Regions from separate parts of the Actinopolyspora sp. BKK2 genome, predicted to be linked through region 2. Evidence: riboswitches for the same ligand, from Rfam matches in the RefSeq annotation. Region 2 holds a riboswitch; the other holds the start of a gene.
The links. A riboswitch is a leader RNA that binds a small molecule or an ion and turns the genes downstream of it on or off. The one in region 2 is predicted to bind S-adenosylmethionine.
Positions count from the first base shown of each region.

Region 1: another riboswitch for S-adenosylmethionine. It lies ahead of thrC (threonine synthase); the one in region 2 lies ahead of G9Q41_RS06920 (methionine ABC transporter ATP-binding protein).

Region 1 is NZ_JAANTE010000007.1:125,574-131,062, forward strand. Features, by position in the region: gene G9Q41_RS15670 (ComEC/Rec2 family competence protein) at 1-2,025, shown strand, start outside; gene thrC (threonine synthase) at 2,169-3,440, opposite strand; SAM riboswitch class I at 3,455-3,586, opposite strand; gene holA (DNA polymerase III subunit delta) at 3,693-4,673, shown strand; gene rpsT (30S ribosomal protein S20) at 4,938-5,198, opposite strand; gene G9Q41_RS15690 (hypothetical protein) at 5,382-5,489, opposite strand, start outside.
Region 2 is NZ_JAANTE010000002.1:668,629-674,117, reverse strand. Features, by position in the region: gene G9Q41_RS06935 (4-(cytidine 5'-diphospho)-2-C-methyl-D-erythritol kinase) at 1-181, opposite strand, end outside; gene G9Q41_RS06930 (MetQ/NlpA family ABC transporter substrate-binding protein) at 293-1,105, opposite strand; gene G9Q41_RS06925 (ABC transporter permease subunit) at 1,263-1,949, opposite strand; gene G9Q41_RS06920 (methionine ABC transporter ATP-binding protein) at 1,946-2,965, opposite strand; SAM riboswitch class I at 3,185-3,274, opposite strand; gene rsmA (16S rRNA (adenine(1518)-N(6)/adenine(1519)-N(6))-dimethyltransferase RsmA) at 3,537-4,412, opposite strand; gene G9Q41_RS06910 (cytochrome P450) at 4,542-5,489, shown strand, end outside.

The DNA.
Region 1 (5,489 bases), on a different contig from region 2:
GCGGACCCGGCCAGCGGTCGGGGAGCCGGGGAGCGCTCCGTGGTCCGCGCCGAGCTGCGCGCCCTCCGAAAAGGGGGCGAGTGGCACCCAATCGGTGGGAGAGCACTGCTGCTGGTGCCCACCTCCTCCTGGGAGGACTCGCTTCCGGGGCGGAGAGTGCGCACCACGGCGGTGGTGGTGCCGCCGCACGGGGCCGGGCTGCTCGCGGCCGTGCTGGTGGTGCACCAGCCGCCGGAGGAGTTGCGGGCGGCCCCGCCCGTCCAGCGGGTGGCCGAAGGTCTCAGAGCCGGACTGCGGGAAGTCTGCTCGCGGGTCCTCGGTTCCGAGGCGGCGGGGCTGCTCCCCGGGCTCGTGATCGGCGACACCGGCGCCCTGCCCGCCACGGTCCGCGAGGAGTTCCGGAAGGCGGGGCTGACCCATCTCACGGCCGTCTCCGGAGCCAACCTGGCGATCGTCTGCGGTGCCGCGCTGGCGCTGCTGCGCCTCGTGCGGGCCCCGCGCCCGCTGGCGGCCGCGGGCGCGGGCTGCGCGCTGCTCGGGTTCGTGGTCCTCGCCGGAGGCGAGCCGAGCGTGCTGCGCGCCGCCGTGATGGGTGGAATCGGGCTGCTCGCCCTCGTGCTGGGGCGCGGGCGTGCCACGCTGCCCGCCCTGGCGGCGAGCGTGATCGTGCTGCTGCTCGTCGACCCCGAACTCGCGATCAGGCCGGGATTCGCGCTGTCGGTCACCGCGACGGCGGCGCTGGTGCTGATCGCCCCCGGCTGGTCGACGGCCCTGCGCGGGCGGGGAGTCCCGCGCGGGCTCGCGGAAGCCCTGGCCGTGCCCGCAGCGGCCCAGCTGGCGACCGGACCGGTGGTCGTGGCCCTGTCCGGCGAGTTCAGCCTCGTGGGGGTGCTGGCCAACATCCTGGCCGAGCCGGTGGTGGCTCCGGCCACGGTGCTCGGCGTGGCCGCCACGCTGGCCGCCGGAATCCCCCGGCTGGGCGAGCTGCTCGTGTGGGCAGCCGCTCCGGAGCTGGAGTGGATACTGCTCGTCGCCAGGAGGGCCGCCGACGTTCCGCTGGCCACGGTTCCGCTGCCCGCCGGGGTGTTCGGGGCCGTGCTGCTGGCCGCTTGCGCGGGGCTCGTGCTCCTCGGAGCGCGCTTTCGCGCCACGCGGCGGTGGACGGTGCTCGGGGCCTGCCTCGCGCTCGTGGTGATGCTGATCGTGCCCGCGGCTGTCCGCCCGCCCTGGCCACCGGGCGGGAGCTGGAGCCTGGTGGCCTGCGACGTCGGGCAGGGGGACGCCCTGGTGCTGGCGACGGGGGTGCGCGACACCGCAGTGGTCGTGGACACGGGGCCGAGCGCCGCGCTGGTCGGTGAGTGCCTCGATCGGCTGGGTGTCGAGCGGGTGCCGCTGCTGGTGCTCACCCACCCGCACGCGGACCACTTCGCCGGGATCGCCGGGGTGGCCGACGGCAGGCGGCTCGGACGGGTCGCCCTGGGCGGGGCCTGCCGCGGAGCGTGGCGCGGAACCGGGGTGCGAGCGCGGATCGCGGAGGCGGGTGCGCGCGAGGTGCGCCTGGCCGCGGGGCAGCGGCTGGGCTGGCCCGGGCTCGTGCTAGAGGTGCTCGCCCCGGCAGCGGATGGATGCCGTGCGGCCGGGGAGCGGATCAACGACGCCTCGACCGTGCTGAAGGCCACCACCCCGGCCGGAAGGGTGCTGTTGACCGGCGACATCGAGCTGGCCGCCCAGCGAAGACTGCTCGGAAGCGGCGAGCGACTGCGCGCGGAGGTGTTGAAGGTCCCGCACCACGGCTCGCGCTACACCAGCGAGGAGTTCCTGCGCGCGGTCTCGCCCGAGCTGGCGCTGATCAGCGTCGGGCACGGGAACGACTACGGGCATCCGAGCGCGGCGATCGTCGCGACGCTGCGGAGCTCCGGAGCGCTCGTGCGGCGAACCGATCACCGCGGCGACATCGCAGTACTGGGCGATCCGGGGAGGTTGCGCGTGGTCGGCTCCGGCAATCCCCTTCGTCCCGAGGAGTGACTCGCCGGCAGGTCGCGGGGAGAGGGCCGCCTGCGACGGACGGGTGGGAGCGAGCAGCTCGCTCCCACCCGCGCCGCGCTCGTCGCGAACCCGTTCCCGAGCGCTGCCCCGATGCCCGGGCAGCGCCGGGGAGAACGAGCCGTTCAGCCGTTCAGCGCCCGGTCCACGGCCTCCGTGTTCGGCTCCACGGTGGCCTTCGGGCCGATGTGCTCCTGCAGGGAGTCCATCGTCTTGAGGCCGTCACCGGTGATCATCAGCACCGTCTCGGAGTCGGGGTCGATCTGCCCCGCCTCGATCAGCTTCTTCGCGGTAGCGACGGTCACGCCTCCGGCCGTCTCGGCGAAGATGCCCTCCGTGCGGGCCAGCAACCTGATGCCCTCGATGACCTCCTCGTCGCTCACGTCCTCCACGGCACCGTTGGTGCGGCGGACGGTGTCCAGCACGTACGGGCCGTCGGCCGGGGCGCCGATGGCCAGCGAACGCGCGATGGTGTCCGGGCGGACCGGCTGGACCACGTCCTGCTCGCCCTTGTAGGCGTTGGCCACCGGGGAGCACCCGGATGCCTGGGCGCCGAAGAGCCGGTACGGGGTCGGTTCGACCAGCCCGACCTCGCCGAGCTCGCGGAAGCCCTTGTCGACCTTGGTCAGCTGCGAGCCGGAGGCGATCGGGACGACGACCTGCTCGGGCAGTCGCCATCCGAGCTGCTCGGCGACCTCGAAGGCGAGGGTCTTGGAGCCTTCCGAGTAGTAGGGGCGGACGTTGACGTTGACGAACGCCCAGTCCTCGTGCTCACCCGCCAGCTCCGTGGCGAGCCTGTTCACGTCGTCGTAGTTGCCGTCCACGGACAGCAGCGAGCCGTCGTACACGGCGGTCATGAGCACCTTCGCCCGCTCGAGCGAGGAGGGGACCAGCACCACCGAGTCCCACCCGGCCCTGGCGGCGGCCGCGCCCACCGCGTTGGCGAGGTTGCCCGTGGACGGACAGGCGAGCACCTTGAACCCGAACTCGCGAGCGGCGGCCAGCGCGACGGCGACCACCCTGTCCTTGAAGGAGTGGGTCGGGTTGCCCGTGTCGTCCTTGACCCAGATCCGCTTCACACCGAGCGCCTCGGCCAGCGCGTCCGCGCGGATGAGCCGCGTGCAGCCGGGGTCGGTGTTCGGGTGCTGCTCCACGTCGGACGGGACGGGCAGCAGGTTCTTGTACCGCCAGATCGAATTGGGACCCGCTTCGATGTCCTCGCGGCGTACTCGGCCGAAGTCGTAGGTGACCTCGAGCGGAGAGAAGTCCTCCAGGCAGACGAACTCGGGCGCCAGGGGTTGCCGGTGCCCCTCTTCCTTGGAAACGAGCTCCGCGGCCGGTCCGAGATCGAGCTTCCGATTCGCCGCATCGGTCTGTGTCTGGGCGGCAGCTGTCATCGCGAGGTCCTCTCCCCTCATCTGTCCCGCTGGCGGGGTCGGAATTGGCACCGTTTTCGCCGACTGCCTCGCGTTCGTGATCACGACAGCCGACGCTGGTTGCCGGGGCTTCGCAGGGCCGGTCCCTCTGCCCCTCTGGATGAGCTATCCAAGTTGTGCGGGCGACGTTACGCCATACGCCCGCCATGCGACCACTGCGACCCAGCATCCGGGACGGGGTTGACGGGGTGGACCGGTGTCAGAATGGGGGGCATGAATCCTCCGGACGCAGCAGCGCCGGCTCAGTTGCACCTCGTTCTCGGCGAGGAGGAACTGCTGGTGGAACGCGCCGTTTCCGATACGTTGGCCGCGGCTCGCCGGGCCGATCCGGGGACCGAGTTGCGGCGCGCCAAGGTGAGTGACCTCACGCCTCCCGAGCTCGACGAGATGCTCAGCCCCTCGCTGTTCGCCGAGAGCCGCGTCGTCGCGCTGGAAGGCGCTCAGGAGGCGGGCAAGGAGATCGCCGAGGCGCTGCTGTCCCTGGCGCGCCAACCGGCGGAGGGGGTGGTCCTGCTCGTGCTGCACAACGGCGGTGGCCGTGCCAAGCAGGCCAAGGAGCTGCCCAAGGCGCTGCGCGACATGGGGGCCACCGTGACCGAGTGCGCGAAGCTGACCCGCCACTCCGAGCGCGAGGCGTTCGTCCGGGCCGAGGCGAGCAGGTGCGGGGGGCGCATCGACCCCCCGGCGGTGAGCGCGCTGCTAGAGACGGTCGGCAACGACCTCAGGGAGCTGGCCTCCTCGGTGTCCCAGCTGATCGCCGACACCGACGGCAGGGTGGACGAGGCGGCCGTGCGGCGCTACCACCAGGGCAAGGCCGAGGTGACCGGTTTCGTCGTCGCGGAGAAGGCGGTGATGGGGGACCGGGCCGGGGCGTTGGAAGCGCTGCGCTGGGCGCTGCAGCTCGGGGTGGCGCACGTGCTGATCGCCGACGCGCTGGCCGACGCGGTGCGGACCATCGGCCGGGTGGCCAGTGCGGGCGGGGGTGACCAGTACCGGTTGGCGCGCGAGCTCGGCATGCCGGCCTGGAAGGTCAAGAAGGCCCAGTCACAGGCCCGGGGCTGGAACAGGCAGGGGGTCACCAAGGCGATGGGGCTGGTGGCCTCGCTCAACGCTCAGGTGAAGGGGCAGGCCGCGGATGCCGAGTACGCCCTGGAAAGGGCCGTGCTGGAGCTGATCGAGCTGCGCTCGGGGTGAGTCGCCGGGCACTGCCGGAATCAAGTCCCCCGGAGCGAGAAGGGCCCCTCCGGCAGCGCCGGAGGGGCCCGCGGTCTCCACCGCTTTCGCGGGGTGCCGCTGCAGTGCCCCGCGCGGATCGGACGAGTACCGAGCCGATCCGCGCGATCTCTTGAGCCGAGCCGGTTTCACCGCGCGGAGTCGTCGTTGACGTGGTTCGACAGTCCCCTCGACTCGACCCCCTCGACTCGACGCGGAAGTGAACCGCCCGGTCGGACCGGATCGTCAGAGCTGGTTGAGCTGGCGAGCCATCGAGGACTTCTTGTTGGCGGCCTGGTTGCGGTGGATGACGCCCTTCTTGGCGGCCTTGTCCAACTCGCGCGTGGCGGCCCGCTCCAGCTCGACGGCCTTCTCCCTGTCGCCGGCGGCAGCGGCCTCGCGGAACTTGCGCATCGCGGTCTTGACCGTGGTCTTGACGGACTTGTTGCGACGGCGGTTGCGCTCGTTGATCAGGACACGCTTCTTGGAGGACTTGATGTTGGCCACTGTTACGCCTCTTTCTGATCGACCGGAGTGTCGCGACCGCGCTCGAACGGCGCCGTCCCCGTGCTGCCCTCGTGCGAAGACGAGGGTGCGGCGGACGGCCTTCCTCCATGTCGGAAACGCCGCGCGGTGCGGTTGGCCATGGTAGCAATCCCGAATACGGCAGCCGTGTCCGGTTCGAGGAGGTCAGCCGCCGTGCTCGCGCGGCTGCTCGTCGTGCTTGGCCGGCCGTCCCCGGCGGGGCTGGGACCCGGCGTTGCTCGGTAGCCGCCCCGCGTCCTCGAGCGCGCGGCG
Region 2 (5,489 bases):
CGCCTTCTCCGTGCACTTCGAGACCGGGCTCGTCGGAGGCCCGTATCGTGACCTCGTCGATCAGCGACAGCGCCTGGAAAACGGTCACCAACTCGTGGTAACCGTCCGAGCGACTGTCGCCGACCGAGAGGTGCAGGTTCAACTTGGCCGGAACCCGGACGGTGATCGGGGTAGGTACCACGGACAGCACGACTCCCAGGGTACGTGTTCGAAACAGCCCGTGGCGCGCGAGCTGGCAAGCGAGTCGTGTGCGCTCGCGCCCGTCCGGGATCGACCGAGGTCAACCGGCAGATCAGCTGGCCGGAATGACCGACTTGCCTCCGTACTCGCGCTTGATGAAGTCCTTCACCTGCTGGGACTGCAGCATCTCGACGAGCTTGTTGACCCGCGGGTCGTCCTGCATCTGCGAGTTGGTGACGACACCGTTGACGTACGGGTTGTTCTCGGTGGACTCGAGGGCCAGCGGGTCGTCGAGGTTCGCCTTGAGCGCGTAGTTGCCGTTGATCACGGCGGCCTGCACGTCACCCAGGGTGCGCGGGAGCTGCGCGGCCTTCAGCGTCCTTATCTCGAGGTTCTTCGGGTTCTCGGCGATGTCGCGGACCTCGGCCTCCTGCTCGGCGCCCTCCTTGAGCTTGAGCAGCCCCTGCTCCTGGAGCAGGTTCAGCGCACGCCCCCTGTTGCTCGGGTCGTTGGGGATCGCCAGGGAGGCTCCCTCCGGAATGTCCTGCACCGAGTCGTGCTTGTCGGAGTAGATCCCCAGCGGCTCGAGGTGCACGCCACCGACCCAGTGCAGGTCGCCGCCGCGCTCGGACTTGTACTCCCTCAGGAAGGGCTTGTGCTGGTAGTAGTTGGCGTCCAGCGAACCGTTGGCCACAGCGGCGTTCGGCCGGTTGTAGTCGCTGAACCGCTGGAGCTCGATCTTGACGCCCTCGTCCTCGGCGAGGTTGTTCTTGACGTACTCCAGGATCTCGCCGTGCGGCTGGGGCGTGACACCGACCTTGATCGCCGCGTTCGGGTCGTCCTGCGCCGCCGTACCGCCCGAGCAGCCGGCCAGCGCCAGCCCGCACACGGCGATCAAGGAGGCAAGAACTCTTCTGGTACGCATGTTCATCCCTTCGGGATTCGTTTCCGGTGGCGCGCGAGCACCACCGCTCGCTCGAGCGGAGGCCCCGCGGGCGCTTCACGAGGCACGCGCGGGCCCCATCGGACGGGAAGTTCTTCGTGGTCGCGGGCCGGGAGAGCTCCCAGCGGCCCGCTGTCGGTCAGACGTTGGCCAGGGACCGACGCCGGTCGACGAGCTTGGTCACCCAGTCGGTGAGCAGCTGCATCCCCCAGGCCAGCACGCCGAGCAGGACAACGGAGGTGTACAGCACTCTGTCGTCGTAGGCGTAGTACCCGTTCTGGATCGCCATGGAACCCAGTCCGCCGCCGCCGATGGCTCCGGCCATGGCGGCGTAGCCGATCAGGGCCAGCATGGTCACTCCGACCGCGCTGACCAGCGCCGAACGGGCCTCGCTCAGCAGGACGGTCCACACGATCCGCGGTTTGCCCGCTCCGGTGGTGACCGCGGCCTCCACCACTGTGGAGTCCACTTCGCGCAGCGCGTTCGAGGCCAGCCGCGCGAAGAACGGGATCGCCGCGATGGACAGCGGCACGATCGTGGCGGTGCTTCCGATGGCGCTTCCGACCAGCAGCCTGCTGAGCGAGGCGACCACCACAAGCAGCACCACGAACGGGACCGAGCGGACCACGTCCACGACAGCGCTGATGATCCGGTGCAACACGGGCATGGGGCTCAACCCGGCCGGTGAGGTCAGGTGCAGCCACACACCCAGCGGTAATCCGCCCAGCACGCCGATCAACGTCGAAACCAGCACCATGTAGATGGTCTCGATCGTCGCGGGACGTGCCAGTTCGAAGACCTCCGACCAGGGGGTCACTTCAGTCACGCGGCAACTCCATCAACGCTCACGGGAGCGCGGCGCACGTGCGCATCGCGCTCGATCATCCACTTCAGCGCGGACTCGGAACGTTCACCGGACAGCCCGATACGGAACTTGGCGACCGGTGTGTCCCCGAGCCGCGTCAATCCACCGCCGAGAATGGACAGTTCCACCCCGAACCGGCTCGAGGCCTCCGGCAGCAGAGCGCCCACGGCCGCGAAACCGACCAGCACGACCTCGGCGGTCACGTCGTGCTCCCCGCTGGGCGAGCGAACCAGCTCCGCCTGGTCGGTCTCGGGCAGCAGCGTGGAACCGATCCGACTGCCCGGCTCGGAAACGAGGTCCAGCACCTTGCCGTGCTCGACCACGCTGCCCTCCTCCAGCACCGCGACGTCGTCGGCGATGCGCCGCACCACGGCCATGTCGTGGGTGACGACCAGCACGGTCACCCCCAGCTCGGAGCGAGCGCGGTCCAGCACCGTCAACACCGAGTCCGTGGTGCTGGGGTCCAGCGCGGAGGTGGGCTCGTCGGCCAGCAGCACCGAGGGCTTCGCCGCCAGCGCGCGGGCGACGGCGACTCGTTGACGCTGCCCCCCGGAGAGGTGATCGGGGTAGACCGAGGCCTTGTCGCTCAGTCCCACGAGGTCCAGCAGCTCGGCCACCCTGCTGCGCCGTTGCGCCGCGGGCACCTTGGCCGACTCGAGCGGGAGGGCGACGTTGCCCGCCGCGGTGCGCTGCCGCAGCAGCGAGTCCCCCTGGGGGACGACCCCGATCTGGCGCCGAGCCGCACGGAGCCTGCTGCCGTCCAGGGAGGCCAGGTCCGTGCCGTCCACCCGGATGGCTCCGCTGTCCGGCTTCTCCAGCAGCGAGATGCAGCGCGCCAGGGTGGACTTGCCCGCACCACTGGTTCCGACGACCCCGCAGACGGTGCCGTCCGGGACTTCGAGGCTCACGTCGTCGAGCGCGGTTACACGGGTGTTGTTCTGGGTGAAGGACTTGCTCAGGTTTTCGACAGTGATCACGATCGAACTCCGCTTCAGCTCACCCCGGCGTGAGGACGTGCTTCATCGCACGCAGCCGGTTTGGGGAGGGAACCAGGGGCCAGTACGGGGATTCAGGCGCGGCGCCGACAGGCGGTCGTAGTACGACGCTCGAGGTCGACGACACGGCGCTCCGTCAAGCCGAGGCGGGTTGCCACGGGCTGCGCCCTCGCGGTGGCGGTGGAACTTAGAGACAAATCAACTCCATCGTTCCTGGCTGTAGCACCTGCCCGCTCCGGGTGGTTGCTGCGGCGTCTTCGAGCCAGATCTCTCAGCCGCTCAGGATGGACTCCGCACGAGAGTAGACATCATCGAAGACCGCGAATGCAAGTTGATGTCAGTCACTTTCCGCTGTTTGTCGCATTCATCACTCACACAGCGGAGTGAGCCGAGGCCGGGAACACGACCGCGCGTACATGCCCTCGCGCAGCGAAATCCCACGAGAGTGGTCGTGCACCCCGGTGGAGTCCCCACCCGCGCAGCGGGCCGCCCCAACAGCGGAGCGTGACGCCGAACGCCCCGGCAGCGCGCCCGGGACGGGCGGACCGACCGACTAGCGCTGTTCAGCGGCAGCCGCGACGGAGGCGAACTCGGCTATGGACAGCTGCTCCCCCCGCGCGGCGGGATCGATCCCGGCGGCCCGCAGCAGTTCCTCCGCCCGCGCGGGCGAACCGGCCCACCCGGCCAGCGCCGAGCGGAGGGTCTTGCGGCGCTGCGCGAACGCGGCCTCCACCACGGCGAAAACGCGATCGCGCGGCACCTCCGAAGGAGGCTCGCGCCTGGTGAAAGCGACCAGGCCGGAATCCACGTTCGGCACCGGCCAGAAAACGTTGCGGGACACCGCCCCGGCGCGCCGCACGGAGGCGAACCACGCCGACTTCGCGCTCGGCGCGCCGTAACTGCGACCGCCCGGTCCGGCGGCCATCCGGTCGGCGACCTCGGACTGGACCATGACCAGACCGTGCCGCAGGCTCGGCAGCTCCGCGAGCAGGTGCAGCACCACGGGAACGGCCACGTTGTACGGCAGGTTGGCGACCAGCGCCGTGGGAGGGCCGTTCCCCGCGGAGGCCTCCTCCGCCGTCAACCGCAGGGCGTCGGCGCACAGCACCCGCAGGTTGTCGACCAGGGCGGGGGCGTGCTCGGCCACGGTGCCGGGCAACCGTTCCGCCAGCGCGGAATCCACCTCCACCGCGGTCACCGAGCCGGCCGCGGAGAGCAGCGCGAGGGTCAGCGAGCCGATCCCCGGACCGACCTCGAGAACCACGTCCTCGGGTCCCACCTCGGAGGTGTCGACGATGCGGCGCACCGTGTTCGGGTCGTGCACGAAGTTCTGACCCAGCTTCTTGGTCGGACGCAGTCCGAGCTGCTCGGCCAGTCCGCGCACCTCGGCGGGGCCGAGCAGCCGCGCTGCCTGCGGTCGCTGCTCCACCCGACCGAACCTAGTAGGGCCGTCTCGGCCCGGCTCGCGCGGGTTCGCTCGCGGGCAGCGCGTCATCCCATCCGCCGACATTCGCCCGACGCGCGTTTCAGCACGATCGGCAGCGGGCAGTGCGCTCGCATGAAGTCACCTCGTGTTCCCATCACCGACAGCACGCCGGCCGTGCTCACCGAGGGCTACGCCTGGTTGCCCTCCCGCTGGAACAACGCGGCAGGCCCCCTCGTCCGCACCCGGCTGCTGGGGCAGCACGCGGTGGGTCTGCGCGGCCCCGAGGCGGTGCGCCTGTTCTACGACGAGCAGAACGTGAGCAGGAGCACGGCCGTGCCGGAGCCGGTGCTGAGCACGCTGTTCGGCCACGAAGCCGTGCACACCCTCGACGGACCCGCCCACCGCACGCGCAGAGCGATCTTCGGCTCCCTGGTGCGCGAGGCGGGCAGCACGAACGAGCTCGTCGAGGCCGTCACCGCCGCGTGGGACGAGGAGAGCTCCTCCTGGAGGGACCGCCCGCGGGTGGTGCTGTTCGACGAGGCGAGCAGCGTGCTCACCCGAGGGGTCTGCCGCTGGGCGGGCATCCCGCTGAGCGACGACGAGGTGCGCCCCACCGCCCACGACCTGGTCTCCCTGGTCGACGGGTTCGCCACCGGCGGCCCGCGCCACTGGCGAGCCCGGTCGGCCCGCAGACGTCAGCAGGACCGGCTGGCACGCCTGATCGAGGACGTGCGCTCGGGCAGGAGAACCGTGCCGCGGAACTCCGCCGTCGACGTGGTCGCTCGGCACCACGACTCCGACGGAACAGCGCTGAGCCCCCGCGTCGCCGCGGTGGAGCTGCTCAACGTCATCCGGCCCACCGTCGCCGTGTGCTGGTTCCTCACGTTCGCCGCGCACGCGCTGCACCGCTGGCCCGCCCACCGGGAGCCGCTGGGCGCGGACGATCCCGCCCGCACCGAGGGCTTCGTCCAGGAGGTCCGCCGCTTCTACCCGTTCGCACCGTTCGTCGGCGGCAGAGCGGTGCGGGACCTGAGCTGGCACGGCGAACCGATCCCGGCGGGCACCCTCGTGCTGCTCGAC